DNA from 4 places in the Comamonas nitrativorans genome. Region 3 is predicted to be linked to each of the others. Evidence: predicted binding sites of a transcription regulator. Region 3 holds the regulator's gene; each other region holds the start of a gene.
The links. Region 3 encodes FNR, which switches genes on or off when oxygen is low (the NO sensors DNR and NnrR bind a similar motif). Its sites were predicted from a motif close to TTGATNNNNATCAA; they were not measured.

Region 1: the regulator FNR is predicted to act here: its motif matches at 2,022-2,035, upstream of ACFO3A_RS03380 (OmpW/AlkL family protein).
Region 2: the regulator FNR is predicted to act here: its motif matches at 1,834-1,847, upstream of ACFO3A_RS06645 (bacteriohemerythrin).
Region 4: the regulator FNR is predicted to act here: its motif matches at 2,165-2,178, upstream of ACFO3A_RS08665 (hemerythrin domain-containing protein).

Annotation. Positions count from the first base shown of each region.
Region 1 is NZ_JBHSEW010000002.1:201,899-207,080, forward strand. Features, by position in the region: gene ACFO3A_RS03370 (sodium:proton antiporter) at 1-851, shown strand, start outside; gene ACFO3A_RS03375 (2-hydroxyacid dehydrogenase) at 866-1,870, shown strand; gene ACFO3A_RS03380 (OmpW/AlkL family protein) at 2,108-2,704, shown strand; gene ACFO3A_RS03385 (O-acetylhomoserine aminocarboxypropyltransferase/cysteine synthase family protein) at 2,875-4,161, opposite strand; gene ACFO3A_RS03390 (methyl-accepting chemotaxis protein) at 4,479-5,182, opposite strand, start outside.
Region 2 is NZ_JBHSEW010000005.1:21,732-26,913, forward strand. Features, by position in the region: gene ACFO3A_RS06635 (uracil-DNA glycosylase) at 1-618, shown strand, start outside; gene queA (tRNA preQ1(34) S-adenosylmethionine ribosyltransferase-isomerase QueA) at 619-1,701, opposite strand; gene ACFO3A_RS06645 (bacteriohemerythrin) at 1,928-3,058, shown strand; gene aroB (3-dehydroquinate synthase) at 3,055-4,164, opposite strand; gene ACFO3A_RS06655 (shikimate kinase) at 4,280-4,819, opposite strand; gene pilQ (type IV pilus secretin PilQ) at 4,888-5,182, opposite strand, start outside.
Region 3 is NZ_JBHSEW010000008.1:115,691-120,872, reverse strand. Features, by position in the region: gene ACFO3A_RS10360 (sulfite exporter TauE/SafE family protein) at 1-511, opposite strand, end outside; gene hemN (oxygen-independent coproporphyrinogen III oxidase) at 517-1,899, opposite strand; gene fnr (fumarate/nitrate reduction transcriptional regulator Fnr) at 2,098-2,826, shown strand; gene ACFO3A_RS10345 (hypothetical protein) at 2,909-3,175, opposite strand; gene ACFO3A_RS10340 (bile acid:sodium symporter family protein) at 3,302-4,279, shown strand; gene gltS (sodium/glutamate symporter) at 4,471-5,182, shown strand, end outside.
Region 4 is NZ_JBHSEW010000006.1:192,200-197,381, reverse strand. Features, by position in the region: gene ACFO3A_RS08680 (rhodanese-like domain-containing protein) at 1-300, shown strand, start outside; gene ACFO3A_RS08675 (DUF2249 domain-containing protein) at 372-659, opposite strand; gene ACFO3A_RS08670 (NnrS family protein) at 890-2,095, opposite strand; gene ACFO3A_RS08665 (hemerythrin domain-containing protein) at 2,334-2,768, shown strand; gene ACFO3A_RS08660 (FTR1 family protein) at 2,882-4,822, shown strand; gene paeA (polyamine export protein PaeA) at 4,976-5,182, opposite strand, start outside.

The sequences.
Region 1 (5,182 bases), on a different contig from region 3:
TCCTCGGTTTTTTGAAGGGTGTGCCGTTTGCCTGGACGCTGCAGCACATCTGGCCAGATACGCTGTTTCTGGTCGGGATTCTGCTGCTGGCGTTCTTCCTGCTTGACCACTGGATGCTGCGCCAGGAGCAAAGCTACGGTCAGCCTGCGCCGGTCGATACCAGCGCACGGGAACGCCTGGGCTTTGACGGCAAATTCAACTTCGTCCTGCTGGCGGCGGTTGTGGGCCTGGTGCTGATGAGCGGGATGTGGCAAAGCCTGGTGGTTTTTGATATTGCCGGAACCGAGGTCGGACTGCCGGGGCTGGTGCGTGATCTGGGGCTGGTGCTGGTGACGGTGGTGTCTTTGTCCATGACGGCCCGCCGGGTGCATGAAGCCAATCAGTTCGGCTGGGATCCGATGTTCGAAGTGGCCAAATTGTTTGCCGGGATTTTCCTGACCATCATTCCGGTGATCGCCATGCTCAAGGCGGGTACCGAAGGGCCGTTTGGCACCATTGTGCGGGCCGTCACGAATCCTGACGGTTCACCCAATCCGGCGATGTATTTCTGGGCGACGGGGGTGTTGTCGTCATTTCTGGATAACGCGCCGACCTACCTGGTGTTTTTCAATACGGCGGGCGGCGATGTGGCCCACTTGACCACGGAAATGGCCACGACCTTGGCTGCCATCTCGGCCGGGGCGGTATTCATGGGGGCGAATACCTATATTGGCAATGCCCCGAACATGATGGTCAAGGCGATTGCGGAAGATCGTGGCGTGCGGATGCCAAGTTTCTTTGGCTACATGCTCTGGTCGGGGTGCATTTTGATTCCGTTGTTTGTTGTGATGACTTTCATTTTTTTCCGTTGATGGAAAGGTGAGCGATGCCCCGCCCCCATATCTTGATTGCCCGGGCGATTGCGCCGCAGGTGGTGGATTTCTTGCGCGAGCACTTCGAGGTGCAGGACAACCAGGCTGACGTTGCCTGGGACGCCGAAGCCCTGATAGCCCAGCTGCAGGGCAAGGATGGCCTTTTGGCGACGGGTATCCAGCGCGTGGATGCTGTTTTGCTGGCAGCCTGCCCCCGGCTCAAGGCTGTGGCGAACATGACGGTGGGCTACAACAACTTCGATGTGGCCGCGCTGACGGCGGCCGGGGTACAGGGCAGCAATACCCCGGATGTGCTGACGGAAACCACGGCCGATTTTGGCTTTGCCCTGCTCATGGCGACGGCCCGGCGCATTACGGAAGGGGAACACTTCCTGCGGGCCGGCAAGTGGCGCGAATGGCGCTATGACATGCTGCTGGGCGCCGAGGTGCATGGCAGCACCCTGGGCATCCTCGGCATGGGGCGCATCGGCCAGGCGATTGCCCGGCGGGCGGCCAAGGGTTTTGGGATGCGGGTGCTGTACCACAACCGCTCGCAGCTGGCGCCAGCGTTGGAGGTCGACTGCTGCGCCCGGTATGTGGACAAGGAGACGCTGCTGCGCGAGTCGGACCACGTCATGCTGGTACTGCCGTTTACGCCGGAGAACCACCACGCCATCGGCGCCCCCGAGCTGGCGCTGATGCGCCCGGGTGCCACCCTGGTGAACATTGCCCGGGGCGGCATCGTGGACGATGCCGCGCTGGCCCGGGCTTTGCGCACCGGGCAGATTGCCGCGGCGGGCCTGGATGTGTTCGAGGGGGAGCCCCAGGTACATCCCGATCTGCTGACCGTGCCCAATGTGGTGCTGACGCCGCATATCGCCAGTGCCACCGAAGCCACGCGGCGCAGGATGTGCCAGTTGGCAGCCGATAACCTGGTTGCCGTGCTGCAAGGGCAAGCCGCCTTGACACCGATCAACACGCCTGATCCGGTGGCACGGGCGCAGCGCTGGGGCGGTTGAAGCAAATTCTTCCGGTATTGGTGAAATCGGCTTCCAACGCCTTGCCGGCAAGTGTTGGAAGCTATTTTTTTGTGCGCTTTCGATGGGGGCGTCAGGTGGCGGCAAAGTGCGTGGAGAAAAATCCACGGTGCGTAGGGGAAATTACCAATTTTTGACGTAAAGCAAATTTGACCATTTTGCTCATGGGCTTAATACACAGCACGGGGGTCGTCCCCGGACAACAAACTTTTCACCATGATGAAGAAAACTCTGCTGGCAGCTGCTGCCCTGTGTGCCCTGACCTCCGGCGCTGCCATGGCGCAACAACACCAACAAGACGGCAAGTGGATGGTGCGTGTCCGCGCTGTGCATCTGGACAGCCACAACGGCGGTGCCGCTGGCGACAAAGGCGTCAGCATCAACGACAAGGTCATCCCCGAGCTGGACATCTCCTACTTCTTCACGCCCAATTTTGCGGCCGAGCTGATCCTGACCTATCCGCAAAAGCACGACGTGCGGTTGAACGGTGCCAAGATCGGCACCCTGAAGCACCTGCCTCCCACGCTGACGGCGCAATACCACTTCACCAACCTGGGCGCTTTCAAGCCCTACGTGGGCGCTGGTATCAACTACACCCGCTTCTCCAGCGTGGATATCCTGAATGGCGCTTTGAGCGTCAAGAAAAACAGCTGGGGCCCGGCCCTGCAAGTGGGTTTCGACTACGCTCTGGACAAGAACTGGTCGATCAACTTCGACGTGAAGAAGGTGTATATCGACACCAAGGTGAGTGGCGGCATCGGCAAGTTCAAGGTCGATCCCGTGCTGGTCGGTGTGGGCCTGGGCTACCGCTTCTAAAGCTGGCCTCTTGAAACGCAGTCTGGCTGCGTGATGACTCCAAGGTTTCAGGGAAAAGCGCCACCGTTTAAGTGGCGCTTTTTTTATAGCTGTTACCGCTTATCATTATTGAATTTCAGATTGTTCTCTATCTAAAATCCTTTATTTTCAAGAGAAAACAGCTCTCTTTTTTAAACAGCTTCCAGGGCGCGGTTCAGGTCTTCCAGCAGGTCGTCGATGTGTTCGATGCCGATGGACAGGCGCACCATGCCCTCGGTGACGCCGGCCTTGGCCAGTTCCTCGGGGTTGAGCTGGCGGTGCGTGGTCGAGGCCGGGTGCGTGGCCAGCGACTTGGCGTCGCCGATATTCACCAGGCGCAGGAACAGTTGCAGCGCATCCAGGAAGCGGGCGCCTGCTGCGCGGGCATCTTCGCCGGGGGCGGTTTTCAGGCTGAACGACAGGATGCCCGAGGCCTTCCCGCCCATCTGGCGCTGCACCAGGGCGTGGTCGGCGTGGTCGGGCAGGCCGGCATAGCGCACCCATTCCACCTTGGGGTGGCTTTGCAGGGTTTCGGCAATTTTTTGCGCGTTGGCGCAGATGCGATCCATGCGCAGGGGCAGGGTTTCGATGCCTTGCAGCGTGGCCCAGGCGTTGAACGGCGACAGCGCCGCGCCCATGTTGCGCAGCGGCACCACGCGGGCGCGGGCGATGAAGGCGGCGGCGCCCAGGGCTTCGGTGTAGACCACGCCGTGGTAGCTCACGTCCGGCTCGTTCAGGCGCTTGAAGCGTTCCTTATGTTCCGCCCAGGGAAACTTGCCGCTATCGACGATGACGCCGCCGATGCTGTTGCCGTGGCCGTTCATGTATTTGGTCAGGGCGTGGACGACGATGTCCGCGCCATGCTCGAACGGGCGGCACAGGTAGGGGCTGGGCACGGTGTTGTCCACGATCAGCGGCACCCCGGCGGCGTGGGCCACGTCGGCCAGGGCGCGGATGTCGGTCACGTTACCCAGGGGGTTGCCGATGGATTCGCAGAACACGGCCTTGGTGCGCCCGTCGATCAGCTGGGCGAAGCTGGCCGGGTCGCGCGGGTCGGCAAAGCGCACTTCGATGCCTTGCTGCGGGAAGGTGTGGGCAAACAGGTTGTAAGTGCCGCCGTACAGGGTGCTGGCGCTGATGATGTTGTCCCCGGTTTCGGCAATGGTCTGGATGGCGGCGGTGATCGCGGCCATGCCCGAGGCCATGGCCAGGGCGCCGATGCCGCCTTCCAGCGCGGCCACGCGCTGCTCCAGCACGTCGGTGGTGGGGTTCATGATGCGGGTGTAGATGTTGCCGGCCACTTTCAGGTCGAACAGGTCGGCGCCGTGCTGGGCGTTGTCGAAGGTGTACGAGGTGGTCTGGTACAGCGGTACGGCAGCCGAGCGGGTGGTGGGGTCGGACTGGTAGCCGGCATGGACGGCCAGGGTTTCGATGCGCATGGTGGTCTCCATAAAAGATGCGCAGCATAGCCTGTTGCAGGCCTGGGTGGGCTGTGGATCGAAGCGGGAAAGGGACTGCTCTTGTAATAAGAACCTGTTCACGATCTCGGCGCGGGTGTGCAGTCGCGGTCTCGGGCGCTCTGCGGCGTTGCAAATCCTCGCCATAGCACCGCTATGGCTGCGGTCTGCGCCTGGCAGATCATCCCGATCCGCATCCTGCACCCCTTCGCGCCGAGATCGTGAACAGGTTCTCAGAGCAGCTGGCGCATCCTTTGAAAAGTGCCTCGTTTTGGCCGCCAGCGGTTTGCCGGCTTGTGTCAGCCGTCCAGGCGGGGAACGGTTGCCCCGGCGTCGATGCGAAACACTTCCACGCTGAGCGTCAGGCGGTTGGCCTGCTCGCGCAGGGCATCCGAGGCGGCAGCCGCCTGCTCGACCAGCGCGGCGTTTTGCTGCGTGGCCTGGTCCATCTGGGCCACGGCCTGATTGACCTGGGCAATGCCGCTGGATTGCTCGCCGGAGGCCTGGGCAATCTCCTGCATCAGGTGCATGACCTGATCGACGTTGTGCAGTACGCCCTGCATCCCTTCGCCGACGGTGCCGGCCTGGGTGGAGCCGGCGCCGATTTCGCTGGTGGCGGCTTCGATCAGGGCCTTGATTTCGCGGGCGGCCTCGGCGCTGCGCCCGGCCAGGGCACGCACTTCGCCGGCCACCACGGCAAAGCCCCGGCCCTGTTCGCCGGCGCGGGCCGCTTCCACCGCAGCGTTCAGGGCCAGGATGTTGGTCTGGAAGGCAATGCCGTTGATGACGCCGATGATGTCGGTGATGCGGGCCGAACGCTGGGCGATTTGCTCCATGGTCTGCGCCATGGCGGTAACGGCCTGCTGGCTTTGATGCGCAGCGCCCGAGGCGCTGGTGGCCAGCGTATGCGCATGGCGGGCGCTGGCGGCGTTTTGCTGCACGGTGGAAGACAGCTCTTCCATGCTTGCGGCGGTTTCTTCCAGCGCGGCGGCCTGCTGCTCGG
Region 2 (5,182 bases), on a different contig from region 3:
GCCGGCAGCACGGGCCAGTCCCTGCAAAATTTTTTGCAACAGCGCCTGGATGCCGGCGCCGTCATCTTTCCGCCCCGGCCGCTACGCGCCCTGGAGCTGACCGATGCGCCCGCCGTGCGCGTTGTCATCCTCGGCCAGGACCCCTACCACGGGCGCGGGCAGGCCGAGGGGCTGTCGTTCTCCGTCGCGCCCGGTGTGCGCCTGCCGCCCTCGCTGCAAAACATCTTCAAGGAAATCCAGCGTGACCTGGGCGTGCCCTTCCCGCCGTTTCCGCAGCCCGGCGGCAGCCTGGTCAAGTGGGCGCAAAACGGCGTGCTGCTGCTCAACACCTGCCTGACGGTGGAAGAAGGCCAGCCCGCCAGCCATGCCGGCAAGGGCTGGGAGGTGCTGACCGACGCCATCATTGCCCATGTCGCCCAGCAGGGCCGGCCCACGGTGTTCATGCTCTGGGGCAGCCACGCCCAGTCCAAGCGCCGTCTTATCCCGAACGATCGGGGGCATCTGGTGTTGACCAGCAACCACCCCTCGCCCCTGTCGGCGCTGCGCCCGCCCGTGCCCTTCATCGGCAACGGCCACTTCGGCGCCGCCCGGGCGTTCCGGCAGCAGCATGGATATTGATTACGCCCGCTGCAACAGCATCGCGTCGCCGTAGCTGAAAAAGCGGTACTGCTGGCCGATGGCGTGCTGGTACAGCGCCCGGATGCAGTCGTAGCCGGCAAAGGCGCTGACCAGCATCATCAGCGTGCTTTTGGGCAGGTGGAAGTTGGTCAGCAGCAAGTCCACCACCTGAAACTGAAACCCCGGGGTGATGAAGATGTTCGTGTCGCCCGTCGTTTTTCCGCTGGCGGCCCACGATTCCAGCGTGCGCACGCTGGTGGTGCCCACGGCCAGGATGCGTCCGCCGCGCTGGCGACAGCGCTCCAGCGCGGCCAGGGTGGGCAGGGGGATGTCGTACCACTCGCTGTGCATCTGGTGCTGGGCCAGGTCTTCGGTCTTGACGGGCTGGAAGGTGCCCGCGCCGACGTGCAGGGTCACGTTGGCCGTCTCCACGCCGCGTTCGGCCAGGGCGGCCAGCACGGCGGCGTCGAAGTGCAGGGCGGCGGTGGGTGCGGCCACGGCGCCGGGCTGGCGGGCAAAGACGGTCTGGTAGCGTTCGCTGTCCTCGGCGGCATCGGGGTCGTGGCCGCTGGCCTGCTGGCGCTCGATGTAGGGCGGCAGGGGCAGGTGGCCGTGCCGTTCCATCAGTTGCCAGGCGCTTGCGCCCTCCGGGCCGTGCAGCGCCAGGTGGAACAGGGGGCCGTTGGCATCGGGCCAGCGGCCCAGCAAGGTGGCGTCGAAACCGCCGTGGGCCAGGCCGCCGCACAGGTGCAGGCGGGCACCGGGCAGGGGCTTTTTGCTCACCTTCATGTGCGCCACCACTTCGCTGCCGCCGGGCAGCACGCGCTCGATCAGCAGCTCCAGCTTGCCGCCGCTGGCTTTTTCGCCGAACAGGCGGGCCTTGACCACCTGGGTGTCGTTGAACACCAGCAGGTCGCCCGGTTGCAGCAGGCCGGGCAACTGGTGGAAGATGCGGTCGGTGGGCGGGTGGCTGCGCCCATCGAGCAGGCGCGAGGCGCTGCGCTGGACGCAAGGGTGCTGGGCGATGAGCTGCGCCGGTAGTTCGAAATCGAAATCGCGCAGGGTAAAGCGTGGGGAAGACATCAATGCTGGAGGGCGGAACACGCCCGTTCCAAGAAAAACAAAGGCGCGATTGTCGCAAAGCCGCAGCGTCGGCGTAGTACTTGGGAGTGGCGGTTCCCCCTGGGGTTTGCCCGGATACAGGGTGCGCAGCGCTTGACGGATATCAGGAAACTTGTCACTGTGACTTCTACACTGGCAGGCTTATGGCGTAACGCGCGGATGGGAAAAGGTACTCAAGGTGAGCATCATGGATAACGCATTTGTCTGGGACAACAATTTTGTGACCGGATTTGACGATCTGGATCAGCAGCACCATGTGCTGGTGGATTTGTTCAATGAACTGAACCACGCCATGCTCAACCCCCTGGGCGATCGCGACGGCATGCTGGCCGATGTCTATGGCCGCCTGCTGGCCTATACCGAGTACCACTTCCGCGAAGAAGAAGACTTGATGGCCCAGTACGGCGTAGACATGCGCCACGTGCAGAACCATCGCAGCATGCACCAGCAGTTCGTCCAGCAGATTCAGACGCTGTGGACGCAGCGTGCCACCATGAGCGACCCCAGCGCGACTCTGGTGGGGTTCCTGACCTCGTGGCTGGGCCTGCACATTCTGGGTATCGACCAGTCGATGGCGCGGCAGATCATCGCCATTCAGGGCGGCATGAGTCCGAGCAAAGCCTATGAAATTGAAGTCAAGTTCCATGACAACGGCACCCAGGCGCTGCTGCGCCTGATCGGCAAGCTCTACACCGCGCTGTCCGCGCAGAACATGCAGCTGGCCCTGGCCAACCAGAACCTGGAAGACCGTGTGGTGCTGCGCACCCAGGAACTGGAGGCGGCCAACGCCCGGTTGCGGGCCGTCTCGCGCACCGATGCGCTGCTGGGCATCGCCAACCGCTCGCATTTCCATGAGCGCCTGGAGCAGATCTGCGCCCTGGCCCTGCGCGGGGAGCGTCCCGTCGGCGTCATCATGATCGACGTGGACTGCTTCAAGGCCTTCAACGACCGCTATGGCCATTTGCGCGGGGACGAATGCCTGCAAAAAGTCGCCAAGGCGCTGAACGCCTGCCTGCACCGCACTTCCGATCTGGTGGCCCGCTACGGCGGGGAAGAACTGGTTGTGCTGCTGCCCGATACCAATCTGGAAGGCGCCCAGGAAGTGGCCCGGCGCATGGTGCAGGCGGTGGCCGAGCTGGCCATTCCCCACCAGGGCTCGGTGGCGGCAGAGATCGTCACCGTCAGCGCCGGGGTCTGCTCGCAGATTCCTTATCCCGGCAAGGAGGGCGACAGCGGTTCAGCGGCCCTGCTGGCGTGCGCCGATGCCGCCCTGTACCGGGCCAAGGCCCAGGGGCGCAACCAGTTTGCCGTTGGTTAGCCCCCGGCGCAGCAGGCGTTGATGACCTCGCGCACCAGAGCGTCCGGGGCGCTGCGCACCACGGCCTTGCCGGGGCCGTCGATCAGTACGAAGCGGATGTCCCCGGCTTCGGCCTTCTTGTCCACGCGCATGTGCGCCAGGTAGGCTCCGGCGTTGTCCTGCGTGTCCAGCACCGGGCCACGGGTGGGCAGGCCCGCACGGTCGATCAATTGGGTCAGGCGCTGGACGAAGTGCGCATCCACCAGCCCTAGGCGCTGCGACAGGTGCGCCGCCATCACCATGCCGGCGCCCACGCCTTCGCCGTGCAGCCAGTTGCCGTAGCCCATGCCCGCCTCGATGGCATGGCCGAAGGTGTGGCCGAAGTTGAGGATGGCCCGCAGGCCCGATTCTTTCTCGTCCTGGCCGACGACCCAGGCCTTGATTTCCACGCTGCGCTTGACGGCCTGGGCCAGTGTGGCCTTGTCCTGCTGGCGCAGGGCGTCGACGTGCTGCTCCAGCCAGGTGAAGAAGGCCATGTCGGCAATCGGCCCGTACTTGATGACTTCGGCCAGGCCCGCCGACAGCTCCCGCGCGGGCAGGGTGGCCAGGCTGTCGAGGTCGCACAGCACCAGGCGTGGCTGGTAGAACGCGCCGATCATGTTCTTGCCCTTGGGGTGGTTGATGGCCGTTTTGCCGCCCACGCTGGAATCGACCTGGGACAGCAGCGTGGTCGGGATCTGCACGAAGGGCACGCCGCGCATATAGCTGGCAGCGGCAAAGCCGGTCATGTCGCCAATCACGCCGCCGCCCAGGGCAAAGAGCACGGTTTTGCGGTCGCAGCCGTTTTCCAGCAGGCTGTCGAAAATCTGGTTGAGCGTGGCCCAGTCCTTGAACGCCTCGCCATCGGGCAGCACCACCTGCCGCACCTGGGCGTAATGCCCGGCCAGTGCGGCCTGCAAGGCCGCCGCGTACAGCGGCGCCACCGTGGTGTTGGTGATGATGACCGCCTGCGCTGCCTTGGGACAGGTGGCGAAGCTGGCAGCGGCCTGCAACAGGCCGCTGCCAATGAGAATGGGGTAGGAACGCTCACCCAGATCGATCCCCACGCGGTGCAGAATTTCAGCCATCTGCCATGCCTTTCATTTCAAAATAAAGAGCTGTTTGCGCTTTATTGATAAGGTTTTTGGAAATAAAGTTATTTGAAATCTTTGAATAATCAGCGGTAACAGCTATTTTTTTTCTTCAAATGCTGCCCAGGCCCGTCAGCCCTGCCACATCCATCTGCATGCAAATCTTGCGGGCCACCTGGTTGGGATTGTGCCGCTGGGTGTCGAGTACGTAATGCGCCACCTCGCGGTACAGCGGGCCGCGCACCTTGAGCAGCTCCTGCAGGCGCGGCAAGGCGTCCACTCCCTGCATCAGGGGGCGCACCGTATCGCCGCGCAGGCGCCGGGCAATGTCCTCGGGCGCGGCCTGCAGGTAGAACACCGTGCTGCCCGCCCGCAAGGCGGCGCGGTTTTCCGCCCGCAGCACCGCGCCGCCGCCCGTGGCGATCACCGTGGGCCGGGGCGCTTGCAGCAGCCCGGCCAGCACCTGGGCCTCGACGTCCCGGAAAGCCGCTTCGCCGTGCTGGGCAAAGTAGTCGCGGATCGTGCAGCCCAGCTGTTCTTCAATGGCGTGATCGGCATCGACAAACGTCCACCCGCCCTGGCGGGCGACCTGCCGTCCAATGGTGGATTTGCCCGATCCGGGCAGCCCGACCAAAGCCAAATGCGTAGCCATGTTGCGCCTTTACGAAAAACCCCAAGGCCGCATTGGCGGCCTTGGGGAAAGGTCAGGAAAGAAATGATCTACTGGGCTGCGATCGCATCGGTGACCATGCGTGGGGTGATGAACACCAGCATTTCCCGTTTTGCCGTCTCCCGGGTGCGGTTTTTGAACAAGTTGCCCATGACCGGAATATCACCCAGTAAGGGGACTTTATTTACCTGATTGAATTCTTCCATCTCGAAAATACCACCAATCACAATGGTTCCACCATTTTCCACCAGCACCTGGGTTTTAATGCTCTTGGTATCAATGGCAGGGCCATCGTCGGTTTGCGCCCCGACCGAATCCTTGTGCACTTCCAGATCCATGATGATG
Region 3 (5,182 bases):
GCCCCGAGCCGACGCCAAAAGCCAACATGCTCAACGCCCCGAACCCGGGATTGGCCGCCAGGGCTGCCGTCAAAACCGCGGAATACAACAGGCCGCAAGGCAGCAAGGCCCAGGCCATCCCCGCCAGCACCGTGCCGCTGGGTCGGCGCACCAGGGGTTGCACCCACCCCCACACAGTACGGCCAGCCGTTTCCAGCCAACGCGGCTGCTGACCCTGCAGCACCATCAGCCCCCCCCAGAACAGGATGGCCAAGTGCATCCCCGTCCAGACCGGGCGCAGCCAGGCGGTATTCGTGGCCAGCCACGCCATTTCCCCCATGGCCCAGGCCGCCAAAGCCCCCAGGCCGCTGTAGCCCAGCAAGCGCCCACCATGAAAGCCGAGCCAGCGGCTGCGCGATGGCGCTCCGCCGCCGGAGGCAACCACCGCACAAGGCGCAGCGCACATGGCAAGACAATGGGGCCCACCCACGAGCCCCATGATCAAAGTAGTCCACAGCAAAGAGGTCAGCATAGGGATCAGATGATCCGCGAAAAGCGCTCCCGGCTGCGGTCGGCCTGCAGATAACGGTCAAACACCAAGGCCACTCCGCGCACGAAGAACCAGCCCTTGGGCGTGACGCGGATGCAATCCTCAAGCACTTCGACCAAGCCTTCCTCCTGCTGGGCTTGCAGCAGTTCGAACTCCGCAGCGAAATACTGTTTGCAGTCAATCAGCCAGGCATTGTTGATCGACTCGAACAGCAGTTCCCCCTGGCACATGATGGACATGATGACTGCGCGGCGGATCAGATCATCCTTGCTCAAGGCCAGCCCGCGCACGATGGGCAGCAGCCCCTGGTCGATCAGGTCGTAATACTCGTCCAGGGTTTTCGCGTTCTGGCTGTACGTGGCACCGATACGGCCAATCGCCGAAACCCCCAGGGCGATCAGGTCACAGTCCGGCTGGGTGCTGTACCCCTGGAAGTTGCGGTGCAGGCGCCCCTGGCGCTTGGCAACCGCCAGGGCATCGTCGGGCAAGGCAAAGTGATCCATGCCGACGTAGACGTAGCCTGCGTCAATAAAGCTATCGATGGCGGCAGAGAGCATTTCCAGCTTGTCGCCTGCCGTAGGCAAGTCCGGCCGCAGAATGCGCCGCTGCGACTTGAAGCGCTCGGGTAAGTGGGCATAGCCATACAGCGCGATGCGATCGGGCAGCAGTTCCCCGACCTGCTGCAAGGTGCGGGTAAAGGATTGCGGGGACTGCTTGGGCAACCCGTAGATCAAATCGACGTTGAGTGACTTGAAACCCATTTTGCGGGCCGCATCGACCAGGGCAAAGACCTGCTCGGCAGGCTGGATGCGATGCACGGCCTGCTGCACATCGGGATTGAAGTCCTGCACGCCAAAACTCAAACGGTTCAACCCCAGGTCCCACAGCACCTGAAGGCGTTCGGGCGTGACCGTGCGCGGATCGACTTCGACCGAATACTCCCCGTCGGCAGCAAACTCGAAGCGCTGGCGCAGCATGTCCATCAGCCCGGCCAGTTCCTCGTCGGACAAAAAGGTGGGCGTACCGCCGCCCAGGTGCAACTGGCTGACAACCTGCCCACGGCCCAGGTGCTGGACGTGCAGATCCACCTCGCGCTCCAGGTACGCCAGGTACTTGGCCGCCCGGTCATGGTGCTTGGTGATGATCTTGTTGCACGCGCAGTAGTAGCACAGCGATTCGCAGAACGGAATGTGGATGTACAGCGACAGCGGCTGCACGGCCGTGGCCGACTGCACTTTGCGCTGCTTGAGCGCCACGATGTAATCTTTCTCCCGGAAGGCTTCGACAAAACGGTCAGCCGTAGGGTAGGAGGTATAGCGTGGCCCAGGTACATCGTAACGACGCAACAGATCGGGCGTGACAATACTCATGGGCAATCTTCTCCTTAGTAAGCCCGCTATTCTGGAGTAAATCACTAAAGCGCTTCCTTGACGTGTGTCAATTATTTCTTTAAAAGAAAACGGGCGATAATTTGACTCAGGTCAGCGTATTGCGGGCTTGCCCCAATGTTCTGCGCCCTCCTTTGTTTGCGCCACACTTACCCCCTGGGCAATTGCGACCTTTGTTCAATGACACCTACCACCGCCTCCATCCAAGTTACCTGCTCCAACTGCAACCTGCGTGAACTGTGTATGCCCATCGGGCTGGATGCGCAGCAGATGCAGCGCATCGAGGAAGTGGTGGCCACCCGCCGCAAAATCAAGCGCGGCGAAATGCTGTTCCAGAACGGCGAGATATTCAACTCGCTCTATGCCATTCGCACCGGGTTCTTCAAGACCTGCGTCGCCACGGAAGACGGGCGCTACCAGGTGACAGGCTTTCAGATGGCAGGGGAAATCATCGGGCTCGACGGCATCGTGCAGAACCACCACACCTGCGATGCCATTGCGCTGGAAAACGCCGAAGTCTGCGTGATGCCGTTCAACCGCCTGGAAGAGCTTTCGCGGGAAGTGACCGCCCTGCAGTCGCACGTCCACAAGGTGATGAGCCGCGAGATCGTGCGCGAACACAGCGTGATGCTGCTGCTGGGCAGCATGCGGGCCGAAGAGCGCCTGGCGGCGTTCATCCTGAATCTGGTGCAGCGCCTGCATTCACGGGGCTTTTCCTCCTCGGAGCTGATCCTGCGCATGACCCGCGAGGAGATCGGCAGCTATCTGGGCCTGAAGCTGGAAACCGTGAGCCGCACTTTTTCCAAGTTCGTCGAAGACGGCATCGTTGAAGTCAAGCAGCGCCACATCCGCATCCTCGACCAGGAGGCACTGCAGCGCCTGGTCAATAGCTCACGCGAAGGCCGCTGAGACATCGGTTGAGCACCGCGCAAATGGCCAAAGAGGAAACCGTGCCCCTTTGGCCATTTTTCTTTGGAACGTATTGACGATCCTACAGGTACCAATTGAGCGCTTGCGGACGCCGCTCGGTCGTGAACCACAGCGGCTCCAGATACAGGCGCTCCGGCTTTACCGGTTCATCCTGCCCGACCAGATACACCATCATTTCCTTGCGGCGCAGCACCACATGGCTGACGGTTTCTTCCCGCCCCCCTTGCAAGACGCGGGTTCCGGGCTTGAACAAGGGCATTTGGAACAAATGGCCCCGAGGCGAAACGTCGGCCCCCGGGGCCGCCTGGGTAAAAGTCGTACTGTTCATCATTGATGACCTTTTCAAGCTTTTTCATTGCACACAATAAACGCTTGGTGTATCGGCAGATGCCCACCAAAGTTGAGCCACTTTTTCAACCTTCCTGCTCTTTCCCGGTTTTTCAAGGACTTCCCCGTGCGCTTCAAGCCCGACACCTTCACCCTTGCCCTGCTCTCGACCGTCGTCCTGGCCAGCCTGGCCCCGGCCACCGGGCAGTTTGCCCGCCTTCTGGATCAAGCCACGACCTGGGTGATCGTGCTGCTGTTTTTCCTGCATGGCAGCAAACTGTCCCGCCAGGCCATCTGGGCAGGTATCGGGCATTGGCGCCTGCACCTTGTCGTCACGGCCACCACTTTTGCCATCTTTCCGCTGATCGGCTGGCTGGCACAGCCTCTCCTTGCCTGGGCGCTTCCTGCCCCGCTGGTGCAGGGGATGCTGTTCCTGTGCGCCCTGCCCGCGACGGTGCAGTCGGCCATTGCCCTCACCAGCGTTGCCCGGGGCAACATCCCGGCCGCCGTGTGCAGCGCTTCCGGCTCGACCCTGATGGGCATCGTGTTCACCCCCCTGCTGGTCGGCGCCCTGCTGGCGCACAGCGGCGGCAGCGCGGGCGACCCGCTGGAGGCCGTCGCACGCATCGCCGTGCAACTGCTGCTGCCGTTTGCCGCAGGCCACCTGCTGCGCCCGTGGACAAGCAAGCTCTTGCAGCAGGCGGGATCGAAAATCCGCATCGTCGATCAAGGCTCGATCTTGCTGGTCGTCTACGCCGCCTTCAGCAGCGCCGTGGTCGCCGGACTGTGGCAGCAAATGCCGCTGCCGGCCATGGCGGTGCTGTTCGGCCTGTGCGCCCTGCTGCTTGCCATCGTCATGGGCTGGTGCCTCTGGATCAGCCGACGCCTGGGCTTCAGCGCGGCGGATGAAGCGACGATTCTTTTCTGCGGCGCCCAGAAAAGCCTGGTCAGCGGTATTCCCATGGCCAAGGTGTTGTTTTCCGCCGCCATGGTCGGGCCGATGGTGCTGCCGGTGATGCTGTTCCACCCGATGCAGATCATGGTGTCGGCCGTGCTTGCCGGGCGCTATGGGCGTCGGCACGACGCTGCCAACACCCTGGCCTGACAACAAGTACAACCCATGGTTACCCTCGATATACAAATATTAAAAACCATGGTTGCACCTACCTTTTCCCAGGCTTGCGAAAATAGGACGAACGTCCCCTTCGTGCGTGCTTGCAAAGCGCGTGCCAAGCGGGACTTTTCCTTTCAACAACGGCTGGCACCGCCAGCCCGCCAAGAAAAGAGGCCTATTTCATGCACATCAACTTCAGTGCCTACTACACGCTGATCCTGGCAGTGCTTGTACTGCTGCTCGGTAAATTCTTAGTCCAGCGCATCCGTTTTCTGCGCGATTTCAATATCCCCGAACCCGTGGCCGGGGGGTTGGTCGTTGCCGCCGTGATCTACACCCTGCATGAGACCATGGGGCTGACATTGGGTTTTGAAAGCAGCTTGCAGACGGCTTTCATGCTGATCTTTTTCTCCTCCATCGGCCTGAGCGCGAATTTCTCCAAACTACGCGAAGGGGGGATGGGACTGATGGTGTTCCTGGGCGTGATTGCACTGTTCATCGTTGTGCAGAATACGGTCGGCATGGGCCTGGCCGGACTGCTGGGACTGGACCCGCTGATCGGTCTGGTAGCCGGTTCGATCACCCTGGTGGGCGGACACGGCACGGCCGGTGCCTGGGGTTCGGTGCTGGAGGGGCAATATGGCCTGACAGGTGCAACCACTCTGGGGATTGCATGTGCCACCTTCGGCCTGGTGATTGGGGGACTGCTGGGCGGCCCGCTGGCCAAGCGCCTGATTACGCACCACCAGTTGGCCACGGCACGCCCGGACGCCGAGCAACTGGCCGCTACCGCCCCGACGGTGCCGGAGAGCGGCGAGCTGCCCAACTTCGAGTTCCCCTCGAATGCGCCACGCCTGATTACGGCCGACGCTGCCATCGAAACCCTGGCCCTGT
Region 4 (5,182 bases), on a different contig from region 3:
GCCGAGCGTGCCTGGGTCGGACAGGTGCCCGGCGCCGTGCCGGTGGCCTGGAAGCAATGGCCGCAAATGCAGATGAATGCAGATTTCGACGCACAATTGCAAGCAGCGGTGCCGGCAGGCGGCAAGGTCGTGCTGCTGTGCCGCAGCGGTGTGCGTTCAGTTGCCGCTGCGCAGCAGGCCACGCAGTTGGGACTGCAGGCGTTCAGCATCCTGGAAGGGTTCGAGGGCGATCTGGACGCCAACGGTCAGCGCGGGCACGTCAATGGCTGGCGCTACCGTGGACTGCCGTGGCACCAATGACGCAGCCCCGCAAGGGGACTGGCATCCGCCCTGCGGGGCTGGTGCAAAAAGAGGTGAAAATGAAGCCGCAATCAGCCGCCGCACGCGCCGCCGGAGCAGCAGCCGCCGTTGGCGTGCGGGTCTTCGGCGGCGCCTTCCGTCCTGGTAATCACGACGCGCCACAGATCGGGGCCTGCCTGGTCATACGCCCATTGCACCTGGCCAGGGGTACGTGATTCGAGCTGAAAGCGCAGGGGAACGGGGTCATGGTCGTTCACGATGGTGATGGATTCACCCGAGGCCAAGGCATCAAACTGGCCAAAAATCTGAGCATGGCGCAGACGCGGTTCAATGGTGCGGACATCGATCACAGTGCTCATGGAAAAGCCTTTCAAAAAGAGCGGTCAGGGGACGAATATGGTGAAGGTGTTGTTGGCAGGGCTGTCTTAGAACGTGTTTACGATCTCGGCGCGAAGGGGTGCGGGAAGCGGATCGGGATGGGCTGCAAGGCGCAAACCGCAGTCATAGCAGTGCTATGGCGAGGATTTGCAACGACGCAGAGCGCCCGAGGCAGCGACTGCACACCCGCGTGGAGATCGTGAACACGTTCTTAGCCGTCCTTGCCGTCCAGGCGCGAACGGAGCAGCCACGGGGTGTAAATCACCAGGTAAATTCCAAAAGCCAGTGCCCAAAAGGTGGCGGAAATTTCCAGGGCGCGAGGGTAGAGCTGGGGCGCAATCACCGGCAGCACAACCCGTACGACGGTGGCCAACAACACCAGCGCGTAGGCGATGGTTTCACCGCGCGTGGCCTGCAGGGGACGGCCCGTATGGCCCCGGGCGGTACGGGTGACCATGCCGATGATCAAGCCGCCAATCACCCCGACTGTCAGGGCATGAACGGCAAAAGTCTGGCCCAGCCAACCCAGTTGGGCGCCAGCCAGCATGGCAAAACCGATCGGCATCCAAGCATACGAGAGGTGCAGCACCCACAAGATCGGGCGCTTGAGCGTGACCCAGGGGCTCCAGCGGTACAGGCGAATGGCGTGCAGGAGGGCTGCAATCGCACAGGCCGCCACAACCAGCAAAGTCGGTGCCGAACACACCCACAGCAGCAACGCGATAGCGGTAACGGCCAGCAAACTCAGCTCGAAGCGGCGTGACGTGTTGATCACCAACCCAGGAGTGACGTTGCGCGTGAACATGGGCACAACGCGCCCGGTCATGACCGAGACGACCATCACAATCAGCGCCAGTTCGGCATACAGGGGATGCAGCGGATCCAGCGCGATGACCTGCAGCTGAATGAGGTGAAAGCACAGATTGGCCACACTCATCAGCAACAACAGGGAAATGAGCGGGATATTGCGCTTGTTGCCCGCCTGCAACAGCACCCGCAGCAGGACGACGGCCACTGCGGGCAGGAACAGCATGTCGATCACTGCAAACACGGCATACGGAGCGCACAGCGCAGCCACCCGCGCGGCCAGCCACAACAGGGCCAGAACGGCCAGCAAAGGTCCACGGGCAGTGTCAAGCCCCGTCCAGGCCCGTACCGCCGTGAGCAGGAAACCTGCAACCACGCCAGCCGCAAAACCGAACAGCATTTCATGCCCATGCCACAGCAGGGCGGACATGGGCAATTGCAAAGGCATATAGCCCAGGAATGCGGCCACCCACACCGGCACGGACAGGCAGGCCATCAGCGCAGTGAGCAGGTAAAACGGGCGAAAACCCAGGCGCAGCAGCGGCCAGCCCACCAGGGCCGGGGGTGCTTGCGGAGGACGGGGCGAAAGGTTCGGCAAAGGCTGTGACATAAGTGTCTGCCGACGGCAAAGCCGGCGGGCAGGAACTGGGAATAATAAGATTTATTTTACATGAATCTTTTGATCTGCATCTAACACCGGGAATGTTTCCCACACTGTGCATCCAGGTACAAAAAGTAACAAACAGGCAGGGAAATGAACCGTCATAAGATTTATATGAAATAAATGTTTGGCAACCGCACCCCCTCTAACCCACTTCTTTCACCCTTCCCCCTCTGGAGCCATCTGTATGAACATCGACAAATTCAAACATCAGCACGTAGACATCCTGTCGCGCATCGACCAGTTGCGCACGCTCACCCACGCAGGTGTGGAAACCAATGCCCAGGCAATTGCCCAGGGCATCATCAATTTCAGCTCTCTCATCAAGCTGCACCTGGCGGTCGAGGACAAAGCGCTGTACCCCGCCCTGCAGCGCAGCGGCGATGCCGCGCTGGCCCGCCTGGGGCAGCAGTTCCAGGAAGATATGGGGCCGATCGCCCAGGCATTCGACGGGTTCGCCCGCCGCTGGAACACTGCCGAGCGTCTGCGCAACGACCCCACCGGTTTTCGCAACGATGCCAACACCGTACTCAAGCGCGTGTACGAAAGAATGCAGCGTGAAAACCGCGATTTCTATCCGCGCATCGAAACCGCCCAGAACGCCGCCACCATGGCTGTCTGACGCCCCCCGAGCGCCGCATTCCCGTAATCAAGAGTACGTTCCAAGGTCAAAGTACGGGATATCCATAAGCTCAGGTAGAATCAAAAACGATTCTCATTCGTTAAGAGCTTATTATGCAACGCAAATTTTGGTGGCTGCTGGCCGTATTGGGGTGTTGGGTAGGACTGGCGGGGCCGGTCGCCTGGGCGGAGGAATCGGCCTCGGCACAGTCCCGCCAGCTGTGGCAATTGCTGGATTACGTAGCCGTTGATTACAGCGGTGCCGTCGAAGACGGGGCCATTGCCGACGAGGGCGAGTACGCCGAAATGCTCGACTTCACCGCCACTGCACAACGGCAGATCACCGCCTTGCCAGCACACGCCGAGCAGGCGGCGATTGCCGACACCATCGCGCAACTGCGCCAGGCCGTGGAAAACAAGGCGGATGCCGCCGAGGTGGCCGAACTGGCACACAGCGCCGCCGATGCCCTGGCCCGGGCCTACCCCTTCCCGATGGCCCCCGCCTTCGAGCCGAACCTGGCTCGGGGTGCCCAGCTGTACGCTGAACACTGTGCCAGTTGCCACGGTGCCAACGGCGCAGCCGACGGCCCCGCTGCGCAAGGCCTGGAGCCAGCGCCGATTGCCTTCACCGATGCCGAGCGTGCCGATGCCCGCAGTCTGGCGGCGCTCTACCAGGTGATTACCCAGGGTGTCGAAGGTACCTCGATGGGCAGCTACGGCAGCCTGTCGGAAGAAGACCGCTGGGCGCTGGCATTTTTCTCCGGCACGTTGTCGTATGACGCGCAGCTGACCGCACAGGGCCAGCAGCAGTGGCAGCAGGACGCGCAACTGCGCAGCCATTTTGCCGAGATGGGCGCCCTGACCACCGCCACCCCGGCCAGCCTGCAGAAAGCGCTGCCGCAGGCTGATGGCCGGGCCACCCTGGCCTACCTGCGCCAGCATCCGGAAGCCATCAACGTGGGCAAACCCACAGGCACCGCCCTGTCGCGCCTGCGTCTGCAGGAGAGCCTGGCGGCCCTACACAGCGGCGACAACGCCACGGCCATGCGCCTGGGCCTGTCGGCGTACCTGGATGGATTCGAGCCGCTGGAGCCTGCCGTGGCCGCCCGCGACAAGGCGCTGATGGTGGCAGTGGAAGCGGCCATGCTGCAGTACCGTGCCGCCATCACGAAAAATGACATCCCCGGGGCGGAAGCTGCCGCCGGGCACCTGGAAGCGCAACTGCAAAAGGTCGATACCCTGCTGCAGGACGGCGCCAACGACACCACGGCCACCTTCCTGGGCGCCTTCACCATCCTGCTGCGCGAGGGGCTGGAGGCGATGCTCATCGTCATCGGCACCATCGCCCTGCTGCGCCGCGCCAAGCGCACCGATGCACTGGGCTATGTCCATGCCGGCTGGGTCAGCGCCCTGGTGGCCGGCGGGCTGACCTGGGTTGTCGCCACCTACATGGTGGAAGTCAGCGGCGCCAGCCGGGAGCTGACCGAAGGTATCGGCTCCATCCTGGCGGCGGTGATTCTGCTCAGTGTCGGCCTGTGGATGCACAGCAAGAGCAGCGCCAACCGCTGGCAGGAGTATCTGGACGGCAAACTCCAGCACGCACTGGGCAAAGGTTCGCTGTGGGGGCTGTTCATGCTGTCCTTCATCGCCGTGTACCGCGAGGTGTTTGAAACCGTGCTGTTCTACACCGCCCTGGCCGCCGATGGCCACTACAACGCCCTGGCGGGCGGCGGCCTGGTCGCCACCGCAGTGCTGGCCGTGATTGCCTGGATCCTGCTGAAAACCAGCGCCCGGATGCCGATCGGCAAGTTCTTCAGCGCCACCTCGATCCTGGTCGGCGTCCTGGCCGTGGTGCTGATCGGCAAAGGCGCATCGGCCTTGCAGGAAGCCGGCTGGTTCTCCGCCACCCCGGTCAACGGCCCGCGCATGGAATGGCTGGGCACCTACCCGACGGTGGAAACCCTGACCGCCCAGGTCGTGATGCTGGTCATCGTGCTGGCCGGGTTTGGCTTCAACATCCTGAGCGCCCGCCGCACGGCAGCTGCCAAAGTCTAAAACCATAGCTGCTATCGCCTGATAGATAATAATTTCAGGCATGAATGACTTTGGATTCCAGGCAGCACTATCGGAGGCTGCTATCCAAAGTCATTCAACGGCCCTATTGAAACAGCATTCACGGTGGCCCCCAACGACCCCGGATTGCTACACTCAGGCAGAGGGGGCGACGGGATTTTCGGTAACGGGGGGCACCGGCACTGGCACGGGGGGCGACTCCGAAGCGAGCCGCGTCACCAGCACCTGGTCGATGCGGTAGCTGTCCACGTCGATCACCTCGAACTTGTAGCCGCCCCAGTCCACGCTGTCGGTGCGCCGGGGCACGCGGCGCAGCATGACCATGAGGAAACCGGCCAGGGT